2 linked regions of the Bremerella sp. P1 genome follow. The protein of the gene in region 1 interacts with the protein of each later gene in a pairwise test. Links are inferred from orthologs where the notes say so. Each region holds a gene or a part of one and is shown in the gene's direction. Other genes may lie near its edges. The genes, in order: pepT and tpiA.

Region 1 (9,908 bases):
TTCGCACTTCGTGTCCCGTGCTTGGAATGCACCGGAGAGAATTCAACACATTTCCAGGTTGCTCACGGGAATGCGTCTGCTAGTTCAACCACTCTTCCCGAAACGTACGCAGTAGTGCGTCACTTTCGGTGGCTTCGACCGCTGCTTCCGTTCGCTCCCGAAGATCACCCATCGGGCCATTCAGGCGTAGGGCTTTCACGGCATCGGCCGCCGTGCGGATGTCTCGCCGGTCGATCAGGGAAAGCAAAAAGTCTTGCGACTTGGTCGTTCGCAAAAGACCAATGCAAAGCAGTAAGCTTTCGCGAACATTCAATTCCGACCGGCGTCCCCACGCACTTCGAAGAATGTCGAACGTGCCTGGCAGGCGGGCTTCACCCAGCGCCAAGGCCGTTTGCACACATTGATCGGGGTCAGGTGAAGTGAGGAACTGTTGAACGAACGCGAGGCCTTCTTCGCGATCGGCTTTGAGCATCGCGGAACAACATTCGCCGTGAACCTCGGCCTGGGTGTCTCCCGTTAGCAGCTTCAAGCGGAGCAGGGGAGCCCCTTCGATCTGGCCGAGTGCTCCCAGGGCCTGAGCCGCACCGAGTCGTGCTTCCGGCCATTGGTCGCTCAATAGAACCGCGCACCGGTTCAACACTTCTATCGCTGGCGCAAAGTGAACCAGGCCGATCGCGCAAACGCCGCGGATTTCGGCGGCCGAGTCGATCTCGCCTTGCCAGTGCGGTTCGATCTGGCAATAGTGGATGCCGTCGCGGAAGACTTCCATGTCGGCGTATTCGACCTGAACGAGCGCCTTCACGAGGGCCGTCTTGCCGAGGCAGCCGGGGTCTTTCTTCAGCGGGTTTCGCTTGAGCCGCCAATACGCTTTGACCAGGTCGGCGGTCAGCGAAGCGTCTTCCGCCTCGGCGATCATGTTGGCAGCTCGCTGCACGGTACGATTCGAGGCGTGCGACAACGCGGCCTGAAGCGACTTCCTGGCTTCGTCCGACTTGAGACTTTCTTCGCTTCGGGCCAGGCTGCGTAGTTGATCTGCGATGGGGTCGTCGGTCATGTCAGCGTTGGCCGTATAGTTCCTGGAATCGACGTTCGTCTTCGTCGGCGTCGTTGTTGCGATTGTTAAGTCGGTAGGCTTGCGCACGGAACTTATAGGCGTAGGCAAGTGCCGTATCGAAGAAGTCCTTGGCGTCAGAATCACCACCGGGGTCTTCCTTCTTCAGAAGACGAATCGCGATGGTGAAATCGTCGATCGCTGCGTCGACCGAATGCTGCTCCAAATAGATTTCGCCCCGAACGGTCAAGGGATGAAACTCATCGGGATGATCACGGATCACTTGATCGAGGCCTGCCAAGGCTTCGTCGGTGCGACCCATCTTACTAAGAATTTGGCAACGCGTGGTTTGATACGGTTCATCATCGGGGGAAGCCTCGAGCGCCTTCTCGTAGTCGGCCAAGGCTTGTGCGAAGATATCCTTTCGGTCGACTCGCTTGGCCCAGGCAAACAGAATATCGCCTCGATGCGTGTAGTTGAACTCGCTCGGGTCGAGATCGATTACGGCCGTCAGATCGGCCACGGCGTTTTCGTATCGTTCGAGATACTCGTAAACGCCTGCCCGACCTTCATACCCATCGATCGACGGCTGGTCGCGGATCAACTGGGTATATAGATCAATCGCCTCCTGGAACTGATCACGAAAGAATAATTGACGTGCTTTCTCAAGCAGTGGTGCCTGGCTTTGGGGATTGGCCTGCTGGGCGGCTTCCATGGCCGATTGGCGAATGGAGGGATCGTCCGAAAGTTCTCCGAGCCGGAGGATCGCTTCGGCGTCGGATGGATTGAGCTTCAACGCCTGCATGTAATGATGCGAGGCCTCGGCTCGATGGGTTTCTGCTTCGTCGAGCAGACCCTTGTACTCGCACAGAGACATCGACCCTCGAACCCGATCGCCCAGTTGACGATACTTTTCGGCAATCTGCTGGTCGGTGAGCGTCTTGCCGAGGATCTTGTCGGCAGGAAGTTTGCCTTTTCCCTCGAAGGTTAACGGTACCCCAATCGCTGCGGACAATCGTTGGCCGACGGTCGCTAGGACTACCGCCGCATCGAATGCCGATTGCTCGCGGCTGCGACAATGAAAAAGCGTGATCGGCCTTCTTCCAACGTCCGCTACCAGGAGTGCATGGTGATCTTTACCGTCGCCGCCATCTCCTTCGATCCGAATGATCAGCTTGTTGATCTTGGAGAAGGGGGCCGAGCCTCCTTTCCAGGTCAGTTGCTGGTTCTCCCAATCCATACGCCACCAGCGGCTGCCGGAACCAGCGACAAACATCAAGTACAACAGAACCAGGATCACCGCGATCACGATGCCGGCATAGATGGCGTAGCGCAGCAAGATGTTCCAGTCGTCGGCATTGATACTGCCAAGGACGCCGATGCCCACGAGCACCAGCGAAGGGACTAGCAATGCCACCGTGCAGCCCAACGGCAACACGGTGAAGACATCCCAGAGCGAAAGCCCGGTGTACTCCACGTACACGCGTTTGCCGAGCTGCCAATCCTTGACCGACTCTTGGACCTCCATGTAGTCGACTTCCGGCACATCGAGCATGATATGTTCGTACTTCATGCGAAGCGTTCCTTCGGCAATGAAGAGGACCCGTGAGCATCGTAACGCAGTTCTAAGACTTCCGGTCAGCTTACCTTGCCCGGCGGGGTGTTGCTACGATTTCTTATTACGCTGCACATGCTGGGGGTTGAGAATCGTTGTTTGGGAGTCCATTGCCTCTTCGATCAATTTGGCAGCCATCTCCAGGCCATCGTAGCTGGCTAGATTCTCGGCGAACTCATCTGCTTTCTGCTGGAACGAGTCTTCTTGCAGCATGCGGTCCAGCTCCGTTCGCAGTCGCTGCGTGGTGACCTTTCGGACAGGAATCACGCGTCCATTGCCCAGGTACTCGGCTCGTTTAGCCACCCCAGGCTGATCGTTGGTGACCGGTAGACAAAGCATCGGCACGCCGTGCGAGAGGCACTCGAGGGCCGTGTTCATGCCGGCGTGCGTGATCACCAGCTTGGCCTTTTCCAAAAGGCGAAGCTGCGGGGCTTTCTCGACCAGCAGAACGTTTTCTGGGATGGGACCTGCGACGTCGACCTGGCCGCCCCCTTTGCTCAGAACAACCTGCATGGGCAGGTCTCGCACCGCATCGATGATGTTACGAAAGACATGGCTCACGGCGTTTTGTAGAGTCCCCATCGAGGCATAGATGAGCGGTCGACCGTCGAGCCAGTCCCAGGGAAATTCGATCGATGTGTCGTCACGCGCGGAGCGATGCCAGGGGCCGGTGTAGTGCAGTCGCTCCGGGTATTTCGTACGCGGGTATTCAAAGAAGGCCGGCTGCTGGGCAAGGTGTATCAGGGCCTGATCGTTATCACGAATCAGCTTTAGCGGATCGACACCGACCTGCTTCTCGGCGGCAAACAGGCGATAGGCCCACAGCACCAGGTGTTTGGCAATTTCGTTGCGTGCTCGCCCGTAGAAGTCGGTTCGATAGTCCCATGGCAGCGGTGGCGGAGGCATGTACGGATCCCAGTAGACGGCCAGTGCGTTGCACGCGACCGCGTAGGGAATTGAAGCCGCTTCCGCCTGGATCGCGGCCGCCGGAGCGACCTGATCGATGACCAGGCCGTCGAAAGGAATGATGTTGAAGGCCTCATCGATGTACTTCCGGACGAGCTTGGCTTGAATGCCGAAGATCTTGCCGGTCATCATCATCCCTTGAATTCCCGACGTCTTGCCGAGTTCGCGGAAGGATTGTTCCAGACGTTCATTTAACGGGTCGTCGGGACCGAAAGCATAGAATGGAAGGCCGCTGCGCTGAACGATGCTTTCGGCCATCTGACAGCCCAGGAAGGTCACCTCATGGCCGCGACGCTGAAGTTCGCAGCCGAGCGTCGTCATCGGATTCAGATGGCCAGGAACCTCAGGGCAGTGCAGACCGATCTTCATGGCTCGACTTATCCCCGAACTTTCGACATCAGCTCGGCAATGTTCCGAGGGTTCTGTCCCAGGTCGCCTTTGCCCACGCGAGACTGGCTGGTGGCCGTGATCTGAACGCCATCGTCTACGTCATTCAGATAAACGCGAATGTCGTCGGTGAACTTGAAGAGCGGCGTCGTACGGGTAGCGTGGATGATCGTGCGTTTGCCTTCGGTGGTGATGCTTTCGATGCTCCAGTTCTTCAGCTGCATGATTGCGTCGGTAACGCGAGTGGTCGCAGCGGTTCGGTCTTCCGAGACGGTCAGTGGTTGCAGCAGGGGGTTGGGATGACTGCGCGTGGTTTCCGCATGGTTGGTAGATAGATCGCGCGACCAGTCGTCGACGTAGATGGAGAGAACCACGATCGGCCCGACGATAAGTACCGCCAAAATGCCAAGAGCCACATAGAGCCAGATCATTCGTCGCGCTTTCTTCGGAGTTGGCGAAGCGTCCGCTTTCTTCTTCTTTTTCTTGTTCAAGCGTTACTCCCCGGAGTCTGATTCCCAGGGATTTTCCCAGTCGCCCCAACCTTCTAAGTAGGTCTGATAGATGGGCGTTTCGCTTGCGCGTTCTTCCAGCCATGTCTTGGTTTGTTGAATCAGTTCCTGCTCGCGATCGAGCGTCACCTTGCCGAGCATCACGCAGCAGCGAAGAAAGACGAAGTACGTGTCCAGTACGTCGCAGCGACAGTACTCGTTGATCTCGTCGAGCTTCCCTTCATGATACAAGTCTTGCACCATGTGCCCTTCGATTTCCATCTTGCCTGGCTTGCCCAACAGGTTGGCGGCCAGGTTCAATCCGCCGGTGAAACGGCTGGCCCCATAGTTGGTCAGCACGTCGTACAGATCGAAGTGGGAATCGTTGTTGTAGCGATACCGTGATTGCTCGAAGTTCTTGGCGTTCAGGTTGAACCAATCCGGCACGCTTAGTCCAAACCGAAAAGCGGCCAGTTCCATCAACGGGATATCGAATGCCCTTCCGTTGAACGTGACGAAGGTTGGCCGGCGGTACGCTTTCCAACCACGCCAGAAGTGATCGGTAATGACCGGCGGGCGAAACTTGGGGGCATCGAGTACCACCTGGTCGATCAGGTTGAGTTCGATGTCGAGCTTGGCGATCGCGACCGAAACAGGCATCTGGTAGGTATAGGGAATGAAGTCACTTCCCTTTTCTTCCAGCAGCTCGGCACGAAAGCGATTGACGGCTTCCTCAGGCGAGAGCCCCTCGCCGGGATATTTCAGCCGGGAAACGAGGTTGCCGTCGGCGACCGATTCCACATCGAACACCAGATATCGAACCGCCGCTTCCGCCATTGGGTAACCTTTCCACAGAGAACTCGCTGAAATTCCTTTCCGACAACATCAACCTATCACAACGCCTTGGGAATAACGACGGAGGGTGTCGAATTCCGCGCCGTTTCACTAAGCTGGAAGGAACCGACCCAGCTTCCTCAAAGGAACCTCCATGAGCCGCGAACGTTTACTCCAGCGATTTCTTAAATACACCCAGATCGATACGACTGCCGGCCACCCTGGCGGTAAGTACCCCAGCAGCGACGGGCAGTTGGTGCTGGGTAAAGTGCTGACCGACGAGCTTCTCAACATGGGGGTCGTCGACGCGACTCAGGACGAGCACGGGCTAGTCTACGGAACGGTTCAAGGAAAAGTGATGGGATGCCCGGTGGTGGCACTCAACTCGCATGTCGACACCTCGCCGGAAACAACCGGGGCTAACGTCAAACCGCAAGTCATTGAAGACTACGCCGGCGGAGACATTCCCTTGCCCGGCGATCCGTCGAAGGTAATCACGATTCGTGAGAACCCCGAGCTGAACGACCTGCACGGCTGCACGCTGATCACTTCAGATGGCACAACGCTGCTCGGAGGAGACGACAAGGCAGGCATCGCGGTCATCATGGAGGTCGCCCACCGGGTCTTGGAAGGGAAAGGGCCTGACATCGGTACCCTCAAGATCTTGTTTACCTGCGACGAGGAAATCGGGCATGGGGTCGATCACGTCGACTTGAAGAAGCTGGGCGCCGATGTGTGCTACACATTGGATGGACCTGGGGCGAATGAGTTAAACGAAGAGACGTTCTCGGCCGATCTGGCCACGGTGACCGTGAAGGGGGTGAACATTCATCCTTCGATCGCAAAAGGACGTATGGTCAACGCGGTACGTGTCGCGTCAGCACTGGTCGCGAAGCTGCCCACCGATCGGCTTTCGCCGGAAACGACCGACCAACGCGAAGGGTTCATCCATCCCTACATCGTCGAGGGAGGCGTCGCGGAAACGACCGTTCAGTGTCTTCTCCGCAGCTTCGAGACCGACGAACTGGACGCGCAGGCGCAGTTAATTCGTGACGTGGCCAAGCAGGTGGAAGGCGAGTTTCCCGGCTGCGAGATCGACGTGACCATCACGAAGCAATATCGCAACTTGCGAGACGGCTTGGAAAAGGAACCGCGGGCCGTACCGATCGCCGAGAAGGCCCATCGTGCCCTGGAGCGACCCTGCAACAAACGCGTCATTCGTGGCGGCACCGATGGTTCGCAGCTGACCGCGATGGGATTACCGACACCTAATCTATCGACCGGTCAGCACAATCCTCACTCGCCACTAGAGTGGGCTTGTTTGGACGAGATGGAGCAGGCAGTCGAGCTGGTTCTGAAAATGTTAGAGCTGTGGGCGAGCGAGCCGAAAGCCGACGCCAGTTAACTGGATCGTTTACCTAAGTCTTCCAGGCTACACGATGCTAGCTGCTAGCCTGGCATCTTTGCATTGTTCTGCCAGCGGCATCGTCGGTTTTGAGGCAAAACAGGTAAACTTGTGACCACATTTGGTCCGAATTATTCCAACGTGAGCCCCGGCCAACTAGCCCTACCTAGCGTACCTTGGTCTTCCCCCTGAGTGTCAGGCCGCGGCAGAAGGATAATTCTGTGCTGAAAGTCTCGATCGTCATTCCGAGCGTCGACAACGCTCACCGACTGGAAACGACCCTGATCTCGCTGCTGGAGAATCGTCCCAGCGATTGCGAGATTGTCGTGCCTCATTCTGGTTACTACGACGACCCCTATGATATTGCTGATGAAGTCCGCCTGATTGAAGTTCCTGCAGCTCGTAACGAAGTCGAACTGCTGGCGGTGGCCTGGTCGATGTGCAAGGCTCCTATCGTCCACACGCTGGCCGCTGGAGCGACCGTGGAAGAAGATTGGCTGGAACACGCGTTGGCCTGCTTCCAGCGCTGTGAAGTGATGGCAGTTGCCCCACAGACGCACTACTCCGACTCGAGCGAGCCAGTGCATGGAGTACTGGCCGATGATTTCGGTCTGCGTGCCGCTGCCTCGGCAACAACGATGCAAGCGCCCATGCTGCAGGCCGGCTTCTACCGTTATTCACTGCTAGCAGCGGTGGGCGGTTTCTGTACGCGGATGGAACAAGTGGCCGACCTGGACATCGGGCTTTGGGTTGCCGAAGCGGGTGGCGCATGCGAAGTGGCAACTGAATCGCACGTCTATTTGAACGAGCCTAACCAACTGGACCGCGTGACTGCCGACCGGATTCGCTTGGCGAAGACGCTTCAACTGCGGCATCAAGAGTGGTTCGCTTCTCGCGGCAAACCAGGGGGCAAGTTGGGCTGGCTCTCGCGTAGTGTGGGAAGTGGTTCGATTTCCACCATGATGTCTGCCCTGACTGCGAAAGCGGATGCGAAAGCCGCTCTGCATCGCCTGCCTGACCTGGACGATGTACGAGCCGTGATCGAAGGCCGTGATCAGACGTTTCGCTTCGATCCGCGACATGATCAGTCTGGCCCGGGATTGCGTCGTCACGCCGCCTAAGCGGTTGGCTATAGACAACTGATAGACACAAAAAAACGCGTCCAGAATTCCTGGACGCGTTTTTGCTTTCTTGTTTTGCCGAGTCGGCAAGTTACACGCTGGCAACTTCCGATTCTTCCACATCGGCTTCATCTTCTTCGCTCTTCACAGCGTAGAAGAGATCTCGCGTTGCGGTCAGCAACTGGCAAGCTTCGGCTTCGCCTGGCTTTTCTTCGATCTTGCGGCACAGCGACTCGAGGATCGCACGACCTTCTGGCCAACGGACGGCCATGATCTTCTGGCAATCTTCCAGCAGCTGGTAGATGCGAGCCCGGGTAACTCCCAGGTTGCGGGCCTGCATACGAACGCTCTGCGGAGCCGATTCAATGCCCAGACGGCCAGCGGCCAGGTCATGAACCGTTTGACCGGCATCGGTCAAAATCTGTTGCAGCATCGGGCGAGTCAGGCGATCCATGACTTCGCTACGGCTCAGCGACGACTCACTGGCCAGACGATCCAATCCCCAAGTTTCGAGGACGGGAACCATCTTAGGTCGCAGAGCGATTGCCAGGTGTGGCTGACCTTGAGCCAGGTCGAGCGTTTCGTGAACGCGATAGAAGACTTCGAGAACGACGCGGACGCGTTTCTCGCCGTGGGTCTTCAGGCGACGAATCTCGGCCAGGCTGTGGCCCATGTAGAATTCGAGCGGCGTGTTCCAGATGACGGTTGGCAGGTCGGTCAGCGTCGGAGCCAGACGGCCAAGCCGTTCGTTGCCCAGGTTGTGACGACGAACCGTTTCTCGCCAGCGAAGCCACAGGACTTCCGAAACGAGGGAAGGATCGAAATTGCCGTCAGCATCCAGCGGGCTCTTGGTCGAGAAACTGTCGTCTGCTGGAGCTTCCTTGGCAGCAGCCTGGGAAGGCTCGAAGCCGGCGTCTTCCTTGGTGGCTCGGTTCAACAGCGTGACCAGCGAGCTGATCTTCTTCTGACCGATACCTGGCGTTGCCGAGAGTTCGTCGAACGGAGTCGCCAGCAGGTCGCCGATTGTGCGGCCGAGGAAGGCCAGTGGCAAACGGCGATCGTTGGGAAGGGCCCAGTAAGCGAGCGGCTTGTCCAAACGATCTGAATACTTCTTATCATCGAGAAGGCGTTGCTTCACCTCATCGAAACTATTGATCAGCTGAAAGTCTTCGGCTGAAGTGATCTTGTTAAAACGCATGTCTAAAGCCTCTTCTAAAGTTCTTTCGACAACTTGGGTCTAGTTGGGTAGGCACCTTAGGGGAAGTGCCGGTGGGTCTGAAATGCAGGAGGTGTTCCGGGGTCTCCTGGTTAACGATATCCCGTGAAATGAAATTGTAACCTCTCACAAAAGAATTTCGCTACCTAAGAAACTTATTATTTCGAGATTTGACAAAAAGACAACATTTTTTGAGTGCGGCAGGCCGTAGGTGGCCATTTAATTACCAGGAAGCATAGCTCACAAGCGTAAAGCACGACAAATCAAAAGGTTACGAGGTAACCGAGGAATTGCAATAAAAGTAGCATTTAAGAATTGAAACACCGATGGCAGGATAGGGTTTCTGTAAAATACCTACATTCAAGTGAAAAATATCTATGGTCACGTTATGACCATCAATTGGTAAGGCGAGACTCCCCTAAATTCACCCTCGATTTATGGCATAGAATTTCGCGCAGTAGCACCGATCTCGAACAATTGAAAAAATCGTTACAATTGGCGACATGACTTCTCAGCATGATTTTCGTGTTCTCGTAATCGGTGCCGGACCGTCCGGTTTGGTTGCGCTAAAAAACCTCCGCCAGCTCGGAATCGACGCCGTTGCGGTTGACCGCAATCCAAATATCGGAGGCAATTGGGACATTAAATCGCCCCATAGCAGCGTCTACGAATCGACCCATTTGATCTCTTCGAAGGGGATGACGCAGTTCGTCGACTGCCCAATGCCGGAGGAATATCCGGAGTATCCCAGCCACCGGGAAGTGCTGGCATACCTACACTTTTACGCAGAACGCTTTGAGTTGGATCGTTTTGTTCGGAAAAGTA
Region 2 (9,827 bases), 2.4 Mb from region 1 along the record:
ATCGAACAGCAGCTGAGCAGCGAAGAGACCGAACTTCAGCAGCTGCTCAAGGCGAACAAGACCAACCTGTCGAGCGAGGCCGTCTCGCCCGTGCTGCAGGAAGTTTTAAGCCTTTGCCGGAGTGCTTCGCGGCGGCTTCGTATTGCCTACCTGGGGCCACAATACAGCTATTCGCACCAGGCAGCGGTGGAAAAGTTCGGGGCCAATGCCGATTACAGCCCGGTCGCCACGATCGCGACCGTATTCGAGGAGATTCAGCGCAACCAGGCCGATTTCGGGCTGGTTCCGGTCGAGAACTCCAACGATGGCCGCGTGACCGACACGCTCGAGATGTTTGCCAAACACCCCACCAAGATCTGCGGCGAGGTGAAGCTTCACATCCATCACCAACTGCTGGCCAAATGCAACCGAGAGGAGATCAAAGAGGTCTTCAGCAAGCCCCAGGCTCTTTCGCAGTGTCGTAATTGGCTGGCCAAGCACTTGCCAGCTGCCCGACCGATTGAAATGACCAGCACGGCGGCTGCCGCTCAGCTGGCTGCCCAGAAAGAAGGTGCCGCCGCGATCGCAAGTCGTGCCGCTGGCATCAATTACAACTTGGAAACGATCGCCTCGAACATCGAGGACAACCCGAACAACATCACCCGTTTCGCGGTAATCTCACACGAGATGGGTCCCAAGACGGGCAACGACAAGACCGCCCTGCTCTTCCAGACCGAGCACAAGCCTGGGGCCCTGGCCGACGCGATGAACATCTTCAAGAAGAACCGCCTGAATCTGACCTGGATCGAGTCGTTCCCGGTGGCAAACGCCCCTGAGGAGTACCTCTTTTTCGTCGAAATGGAGGGGCACTGCAGCGAGCTGAAACTCCGCCGGACGGTGAGCGCCCTCGAAAAGAAAACCCTGCGACTGGAAGTGCTGGGCTCGTACCAGAAGACCGAACCGGTCAACTAAGCCCACCACGCGGCGGGAAAAGAACTCAATCCCTCGGCGATTTTGCCTGTTTTCCGGTGGATCGAGCCCCTGCAAACCGTGCTTTGGGGATCGCGATTTTCTCCGCTAACTGGGGCGTAGGTGACCTCGACGACCATGCAAGCACTCTGCTATATTGTTGGGTTTCATTGTGAACCGACAACACGACTTAGAGCGTTCTGAGTCATTGCTATTTCATCGGCCAAGGCGGTCCGAAGGGAGAACGACGGGTGAGACGTCCTTTCATTGCAGGTAACTGGAAAATGAACACCACCAAGGCCGACGGGGTCGCTTTGGTGAAAGGCGTTGCTGAAGGCAACACGGCTGGCGACGCAGTTGAAGTTGCCGTTTGTGCTCCTAGCGTTTATCTCGATGCCGTCGCCACTGCCGCAGGCGGCAAAGTGGGTGTCGGTGCTCAGAACTGCTACCACGAAGCCTCCGGGGCTTTCACCGGTGAAATCTCGGCTGCCATGGCCAAGGACATCGGTTGCCAATACGTGATCCTCGGCCACAGCGAACGCCGTCACATTTTCGGCGAATCGAATGCCGACGTCTGCAAGAAGGTGCATGCTGTTCTGGCTGCTGGCCTGACGCCGATCGTCTGCGTTGGTGAACTGCTGGAAGAACGTGAATCGGGCAAGACCGCCGACGTGGTCGCCGAGCAAATGTACGGTAGCCTGGCTGGCGTTACCGCCGAGCAAATGGATTCGGTCGTCATCGCTTACGAACCTGTTTGGGCCATTGGTACCGGCAAGGTCGCTACGCCTGAGCAAGCCGAAGAAGTTCACGCCGGCATTCGTGCCCTGATGACCGCCAAGTACGGCGAAGCCGTCAGCGAGTCGGTTCGCATTCAGTACGGCGGAAGCGTGAAGCCGGACAACGCCGCTGAACTGCTTTCGCAACCGAACATTGACGGTGCCCTGGTCGGTGGTGCCTCGCTCAAAGCAGACAGCTTCCTCGGCATCATCGCCGGAGCGCAAGCTTAGTCGTTACCCCATTCCCCCGTCGGGATCTGCTACTCGTGGCCGATCCCACTTTTGAAACCAGACACGGACGTTTTCATAAGTAACCAGTCATGACCAGTCCCATCCTTTTCGGGTTCCTGCAGTACATTTTTGGCCCGCTGCTTTTGTTGACATCGGTCTTCCTGATCCTGGTCGTGCTCGTGCAGCGCGGTCGTGGTGGCGGTTTGACTGGCGCCTTGGGTGGTGCTGGTGGCCAGAGTGCCTTTGGTGCGAAAGCTGGCGACACGTTCACCAAGATTACGGTCGTCATGGCGGTCTTCTGGATCTTGCTGTGCATCTTCGCCACGATGGGCCTGCAAGATCAGGGAGCCAGCAAGCTGACCGGTTCCGGCGGTAGTGCTGCCCCGGCTGCAACCGGCCTGCCAGGCGACACGACTCCTGGTGCTGGCGGTCCCGCACTGACGCTTCCATCGGACGAAGAAGAAGGTTCGGCCCCTGCTGCTGGCGGAGCCGCTGAGGTCACGTCGGATGCCGACCTGGAGCCACCGGCGAATGGTGGTGCCGCAGCTCCTGCCGAAGGAGATGCCTCGTCAACCGAAGAGAAGCCTGCCGAGTAATTGACGCGGCATTCGCCTGATCATCTTCAGAAACTTCCCTAGGTCAGAGCCCAGGGAAGTTTTGTTCGTTACCTTCCTGACCAATTCACGTTAGCATCGCGGATTCGCGAAGAGAGAAACCATGCTGCTGAGCATGACCGGATATGGCGATGCCCACCTGCACGCGGAAGGCGTTTCCGTTTCGGTCGAAGTGCGTTCGGTGAACAATCGCTACTTCAAGCTGGCCGTGCGTGGCAACGAATTGTTCAGTGGGTTGGAATCACAGATCGAAGGGGTCACGCGGAAGTTTATCAACCGTGGCACCATCACGATCAACTTGCGAATCAAGCAGGACGTGACCGCCGACAAGTACCGCATCGATACGGCTGTGCTGGAAAGCTACATGCAGCAGATCCGGCAACTCGGCGAGAAGGTGGGGCTATCAGAAACACCCCATATCGATTCGGTACTGCAACTGCCAGGCGTGGTGCAAGAGAACACCGACACCGACGACGAGCAGTTCAACGCCTGGCCGGTAATTGAAAAGACACTGAAAGCGGCCCTCGAGAAGTTCGACACCATGCGTCGTGCCGAGGGAGAGAACACCACCAAAGATCTTCGCGAGAACCTGGCGACGATCGCCTCGCACCTGGAAACGATCGAAGCCAAGTCACCGCTGGTGGTCGACGGCTACCGTGATCGTATGACCGAGCGTGTGAACAAAGTCCTCGAGGAGTTCGACGTGACGGTCGACCCGGCGACACTCCTTCGCGAAGTGGCGATCTTCACCGATCGCGTGAACATTTCCGAAGAGATCGTCCGGCTCAAAAGCCACCTGGGTCAGTTTGAAAAGTTCCTCACGCAGGAAGAGTCCGCGGGGCGAAAGCTCGACTTCCTGACGCAGGAAATTTTTCGCGAGACCAACACGATCGGCTCGAAGGCGAACGACGCCGAGATCGCCCGAGGCGTGGTCGAAATGAAGACCGCTATCGAGAAGATCCGCGAGCAAATCCAAAACATCGAGTGATATGACAGCAAGCACACCAGGCAACTTGGTCATCTTGTCCGGGCCTTCAGGCGTTGGCAAATCGACCGTGGTGCGCAAGCTGTTGGCATTGGGTGAACCACCCATTGAACTGAGTATTTCCGCAACGACTCGCGAGCCGAGAGCCGGGGAGCAGAATGGTATCGACTACCATTTCCTTCCCAAAGAAGACTTTCAGCGGCGGATCGAGGGCGACGAATTCCTGGAGTATGTCGAGGTCTTCCGCAAAGGGCACCTATACGGAACCCTGCGTAGCGAAGTCGAAGCTCGATTAAACCAAGGCATTTCGGTCCTGTTGGAAATCGACGTCGAGGGTGCCGCCAAGGTTGCCGAGAAGTACCCAGCGGCAGTCACCATTTTCCTTAGTCCCGAGTCGGCCGAAGAATTAGAACGCCGCCTCCGCGACCGAGGCACCGAAACAGAAGAAGCCATCCAGCGGCGGCTGGAAACGGCCAAGAAAGAGATGGAAGCGTCCAAGTGGTATCGCCACCACGTGGTGAACAAACTTGGCGCTGCGGACCAAACCGCCGCACAACTTGCAGACATTATCCGTCAGGAAAAGGAGGAGCGATGCTCGAAGAACTGAAAGAAGAATTCATCATCAAGAAGGTTGGTGGTCGCTTTAAGCTGTCGACCCTGATCCAGAAGCGTCTGGTGGCCCTGAACGCCGGGAGCCGTCCGCTGGTCGAAATCAACTCCGACAACAAGATGGAAATCGTCCTCGAAGAGATCAAGCAGGACAAGATCTTCCTCGACACGACGAACGAACTTCGCACCGCTGCTGACGGCGATGTGATGATCAAGTCGTTCGATGCCATGATGAGTGACGAACTGTGAGCCAACGAAAGGTCATCATCGGCGTCACCGGCGGGATTGCCGCCTACAAGACGGCCGCTTTGGTCAGCCAGTTGGTCAAAGCGGATGTCGACGTCACCGTGGTGATGACCCACGCTTCCTATCACTTTGTCGGCGCGGCGACACTCACCGCGCTGTCGGGGAAGCGAGTGCACACAGAACTCTTTGACGATGCCATGCCGCTAGGCGCGCACATTGAACTTGCGCGCCGGGCAGATCTATTGTGCATTGTGCCTGCTTCGGCTGACTTCATGGCCAAAGCCGCCGGAGGGCTGGCCGACGACCTGCTCAGCACGCTCTACCTCGCGTTCACAGGCGACGTCATGATGTGCCCGGCAATGAACAAAGAGATGTGGGCTCATCCGGCCGTTCAGCGGAACGCAAAGCAACTGATCGAAGACGGCGTGCAGATGATTGGCCCCGATAGCGGCTGGCAAAGCTGCCGCGTCGAAGGGACCGGACGCATGACCGAGCCGGAAGAGATCTTCCAGGCGATTGAGAAGCATCTATCCGCCAGCTAGGGCGTCCCTCTGAGACGCGCTACAAATGGCAGCCTATCCATTCACCTGCGTAGACCTACGTTTGCGCAGAAAAAAAGCGGAGCAATAAGACTCCGCTTTTTTCGAGTTCGCTAGTAAGACCGAGCCAATTAGGCTTCCAGGCCCCAGCGTTGGATCAGTTCTTCAGCGGCTGGCGTCAGCTTGCGGAGCTTATGAGCCATCTTGCGCTTTTCGTCATTGGATGGATTCTGAGCAATCTTGGCCTTGAACTTAGCGTAAACCTTCTTGCGATGACGTCGACGCTTCAACTCCTGATGGCGCTCGTTAATTACCGGCACGCGACAGTTCCTTTAGTGAGATATCTTTAGGTAAATGGGAAACGACACTCTAGGCGTCGAATTTGATTGATCTGGAAACCCCACAATGTAAGGAACAAGGCCTTTTTAGTCAATCGGCCCAGCCGTTTTCGCTGCCCGATTAGCCAATTAAGTACCGAAATGCTCCCTTACTGGCCAATTACGGCTCAAGGAATTGACCTGCGCCGCTGCGTCGTAGAGACTAGACCATTCGGCAAACCGTAATCCCGCCGAGCCGACTCACCTTGAGATTCACAACAGTTCCCCCCAGGAGATAGACAATGCGTTGTTTTGCCTGTTTGATGCTTTCCCTCGTTCTGGCCGTGCCGGCCTTTGCGGAGGATACCGCGACCAAAGAGCCGATCGAAGCCTTGAAACCAGTCCCGCGTGGCGATTGGTGGGTTAAGCGTCACGAAGAAAAGCTCAAAGCGATCGAAGACGCGGAGAAGATCGACGTCGTCTTCATTGGCGATTCCATCACTCACGGCTGGGAAGGTTCCGGCAAGAAGATCTGGGACGATAACTTCAGCGCGTGGAGCCCTCTGAACCTGGGCTACGGCGGCGACCGCACCGAGCACGTTCTGTGGCGTTTCGAGCACGGCGAACTGGATGGCTATAAGCCGAAGGTTGCTGTCATCATGATCGGTACCAACAACACCGGTCACCGCAAAGAGAAGTCGGAAGACACGGCTGCCGGCGTCAATGCAATCGTTGAGAAGCTGCACGAGAAGCACCCGGAAACGAAGGTCCTGCTGCTGGCCATCTTCCCACGTGGCGCCAAGACCGAAGATCAGCTCCGCAAGCTGAACGACGGCGCGAACGCCATCATCGAGAAGTCGATGCAGGACAAGGACTACGTTACGTTCCTGAACATCAACGACGTCTTCCTGACCGAAGACGGCACGCTACCCAAGGAAATCATGCCTGACCTGCTGCACCCAAAAGAGAAGGGTTACCAGCTGTGGGCCGATGCCGTTGCCCCGAAGATCAAAGAACTTCTCGGCGAATAGTTGCCTGACATCACTCGTGACATCAGAAAAGACCAGGATTACCCAGGTAGTCCTGGTCTTTTTTCGTGGAGCTTGCCAGATTCCTTTTGACGCCGTCGCTCGAAAGGGGCATGATGAAGCTCCCACCTGACACCTTCTTTCTGGAGATCCTGCCGATGCGCTTCGCTGTTGCCGCTGCCGTTTGTCTCTTGATCACGCCGCTTGTTTCCGCCGACGAAGCATCTTTCGGCGACAAGCAGATCCGACAATATTTCCAAGCGGAAACCACACGCGTCACCAATGCTCCACTGCAAGAAATTGACTCGCTGGAAGCCTGGGAAGCCAAGAAGGATGAGTACCGAGAGAAGCTGAAAGAAATGCTCGGGCTCGAGCCTTGGCCCGAAAAGACCGACCTGAAAGCGACCACCACCGGCACGATCGAACGCGACGGAATCATTGTCGAGAAGATCCACTTCCAATCGCGCCCAGGACTGTACGTCACCGGTAACCTGTACCGCCCTGCTAAGGTCGAAGGGAAGCTGCCGGCGGTGCTTTACGTTTGCGGCCACGGTCGCGTGAAGAAGGATGGCATCAGCTACGGCAATAAGGCCCACTATCAACATCACGGGGCCTGGTTTGCCCGACATGGCTTTGTGTGCCTGACGATTGATTCGTTGGAGCTCGGTGAGATCGAAGGGAAGCACAAAGGTCTCTACAACGACGCTCACCAATGGTGGACCAACCGAGGCTACACACCGGCCGGCGTCGAAGCCTGGAACTGCGTCCGGTCGATCGATCTGCTGCAATCACGTGATGACGTTGATCCCGAGAAAATCGGCGTCACCGGGCGTAGTGGCGGTGGAGCCTACAGCTGGTACATCGCGGCGATCGATGACCGCATTAAGGTCGCCGTCCCCGTCGCCGGTATCACCGACCTGGAAGATCACGTCGTCAACGGTGTGGTCGCAGGGCACTGCGACTGCATGTACTGGGTCAACACGTACGGCTTTGATTACACGCTCTTGCCGGCGCTAATTGCCCCCCGCCCATTGATGATCGCCAACACCGACTACGACCCGATCTTCCCACTGGAAGGGGTCGAGCGGACGCACCTGGCAGCGCGCAAGATCTACCAGCTTTACGGTAAAGCTCCAAACCTGGCCCTAACGATTCTGCCTGGCGGTCATGCCGACACGCAGCCGCTTCGCATTCCGGCGTTCTATTGGCTGCGAAAACATCTCCAAGGAGATACGCCAGCAATCACGGATGTTGCGGTTCCCAAATTCGAGGTCGAAGAGCTGAAGGTCTTCGACACGCTGCCTGAGGATGAAATCAACACAAAGATCGAAGAGACGTTTGTCGCTGCTGCTGAGCCCGCCAAGGTACCCGAGTCGCCTGGCGAGTGGAACGAAATGTTCGGCGAGTGGAAGAAACTTCTGGCAACCAAGTCCTTCGCTGGTTGGCCGCAAGAGTCTCAAGCCGCCGAGATTTCGACGCAAAAGGAGTTGCAGAAAGATGGCTGGACCGTCATTCAGCACGAGCTTTCCACCGAGCCGGACGTGACACTTCCACTCTTGGAATTTGTATCCCCCAAACCCGGCAAGGCTTTATCCGGGCGACTGATCGTTGCCGACGATGCCAAGTGGCAGGAGTTCATGAACTATCTGGAAGGAGACGGCAAGTCTCCGCTAGAGGATCCTGGTCCCGGCCAGCACTTCTATGTTCTCGCCCCGCGCGGCATCGGCCCAACCCAATGGACGCAGGAAACGAAGCCGGAGATTCAAACGCGTCGTCGCTATTTATTGCTGGGACAATCGATCGATGCGATGCGAGTCTGGGACATTCGCCGTGCAGCCCAGGCAATCGTTGAGTCTACAACGCTCGACAACGTCACCGTCAAAGCAGAAGGAAACCTCGCAGCACTGGCGATCTATGCGGCAATCTTCGAGCCCGCCATCGGTAACCTGCATTTAAGGAATCCCCCCCTCGATCATCGGGAAGGCCCCTATTTCATGAACGTCCGACGATTCATGAACTTGCCGGAAGCGATGGCGATGGCATTCAATACTCCTGATGTGCCTCGGTCGGTCAGTCTTGTCTCAGAGACTCCGGAACTCTTGGAGTATGCCAACAAGGTCAAGCTAATGATCGTTTCGTCGGCGGCAAAGCAGTAAGGCTTAAGCGACTGCTTCAGGCAACTAAACGTATCCCTGCTCGCCGTCTTCCATGTACTGCACTTTGTACAAGTCCTTGCGGCGGTCGTTCCAGTTCTGGACCGAACCTTCTAACCGGTGCCGCCGAAGCAGTTCCAGGTCGACGTCGTGAATCACGATCGTTTCGACGTTCGGGTTGCACTCGGCGGCGATACCATCACGGGCAAACTCGGCGTCGCATGGGGTAAAGACGCCTGACTGGGCGTAGTGGATATCGGCGTTCTCGACAAACGGCAGGTTACCGGTACAGCCTGAGATTGCCACGTAAACCTGGTTCTCGACGCAGCGTGCCTGGGCACACGTCTTCACGCGGAGGTAGCCGTGACGCGTGTCGGTGTTGTACGGCACGAAGATCATCTCGGCCCCTTTGTTGGCTGCGATTCGCGTCAGCTCGGGGAACTCGATGTCGTAACAGATTTGAATAGCGACCTTGCCGCAGTCGGTGTCGAAGACTTCGACCTTATGCCCAGGCTCGATCCCCCACCACTTCCGCTCGCTGGGGGTGATATGAATCTTGTACTGCTTACCAATCGAGCCATCGCGACCAAACAGGTAGGCAATGTTGTACAGCGTGTCGTTCTCCAACACGAAGTGACTACCGCCGATCACGTTCACGTTGAACTTGATCGCCCGCTCCGAGAAGTACTCGAGGTAGTCGGTCGTGAACTCCGCCAGTCGACGGGCTGCCAGCCCTGGCCGGGTCGGTTCCACGCACGACAAGAGCTGCGTGGTGAACAACTCCGGAAACATGATGAAGTCTGACTTGTAGTCGGAGGCGACGTCGAGGAAGAAGTCGCACTGCTGGGCAAACTCATCGAAACTGCGAATCGCTCGCATTTCATACTGAACGACCGTGATGCGAATCGGTTCGACCAGGTGATGGAAGCGTCGCTTGGCCCCTGGTCGGTAGTCGAGGTTCAGCCACTCCAAGTAGGTGGCGTACCCGCACGAAGCCTTGTCGTTGGGCAGGTAATTGGGAATCAGCCCTTGCAGGGCGAAGCCATTGGCCGTCTGGGCGGTCAGCACGGGGTCGAACTCGGCCTTGGCGACCACCCGTTCGACATATTCGCGGGCGGTCATCTTATCGGCCACCTTGTGATAGCCGGGAATACGCCCGCCGATGATCATCCGGGCCAGGTTCATCTCGCGGCACATTTCCTTCCGGGCATCGTACATGCGGCGGGAAAGCTTGAGGCCGCGGAACTCGGGATGAACCATCATCTCGATCCCGTACAGCGTGTCCCCCTTAGGGTTGTGATTACGGATATAGCCGTTGTCGGAGACAGCCTTGAAGTTGTGCCAGGCCATGTTGGGCTCGTTTTGCACAATCAAGCAGCTG

Evidence for each region.
Region 2: the proteins of pepT (region 1) and tpiA interact in binary tests that used the Escherichia coli proteins (3 or more experiments, as listed by UniProt). The link is inferred for Bremerella sp. P1 from one-to-one orthologs.

The regions. Positions count from the first base shown.
Region 1 is NZ_CP118164.1:2,461,304-2,471,211, reverse strand. What follows is about bases 4,638-7,620. They hold pepT (peptidase T), read left to right. Parts: upstream 4,638-5,495; coding sequence 5,496-6,746; downstream 6,747-7,620. Other genes in these bases: PSR63_RS10140 (hypothetical protein), read left to right, coding at 6,968-7,620; PSR63_RS10150 (3'-5' exonuclease), read right to left, coding at 4,638-5,344. Also shown: PSR63_RS10170 (HEAT repeat domain-containing protein), read right to left, coding at 80-1,054; PSR63_RS10165 (tetratricopeptide repeat protein), read right to left, coding at 1,056-2,624; PSR63_RS10160 (glycosyltransferase), read right to left, coding at 2,718-4,001; PSR63_RS10155 (DUF1499 domain-containing protein), read right to left, coding at 4,010-4,510; more of PSR63_RS10150, read right to left, coding at 4,514-4,637; more of PSR63_RS10140, read left to right, coding at 7,621-7,867; PSR63_RS10135 (hypothetical protein), read right to left, coding at 7,959-9,065; PSR63_RS10130 (flavin-containing monooxygenase), read left to right, coding at 9,587-9,908. UniProt on the Escherichia coli protein: Cleaves the N-terminal amino acid of tripeptides.
Region 2 is NZ_CP118164.1:4,855,161-4,864,987, reverse strand. What follows is about bases 176-3,077. They hold tpiA (triose-phosphate isomerase), read left to right. Parts: upstream 176-1,199; coding sequence 1,200-1,955; downstream 1,956-3,077. Other genes in these bases: PSR63_RS20465 (YicC/YloC family endoribonuclease), read left to right, coding at 2,673-3,077; secG (preprotein translocase subunit SecG), read left to right, coding at 2,045-2,551; pheA (prephenate dehydratase), read left to right, coding at 176-951. Also shown: more of pheA, read left to right, coding at 1-175; more of PSR63_RS20465, read left to right, coding at 3,078-3,557; gmk (guanylate kinase), read left to right, coding at 3,559-4,161; PSR63_RS20455 (DNA-directed RNA polymerase subunit omega), read left to right, coding at 4,146-4,412; PSR63_RS20450 (flavoprotein), read left to right, coding at 4,409-4,951; PSR63_RS20445 (DUF6800 family protein), read right to left, coding at 5,080-5,268; PSR63_RS20440 (platelet-activating factor acetylhydrolase IB subunit), read left to right, coding at 5,568-6,296; PSR63_RS20435 (alpha/beta hydrolase), read left to right, coding at 6,407-8,449; PSR63_RS20430 (bifunctional GNAT family N-acetyltransferase/carbon-nitrogen hydrolase family protein), read right to left, coding at 8,474-9,827. UniProt on the Escherichia coli protein: Involved in the gluconeogenesis. Catalyzes stereospecifically the conversion of dihydroxyacetone phosphate (DHAP) to D-glyceraldehyde-3-phosphate (G3P).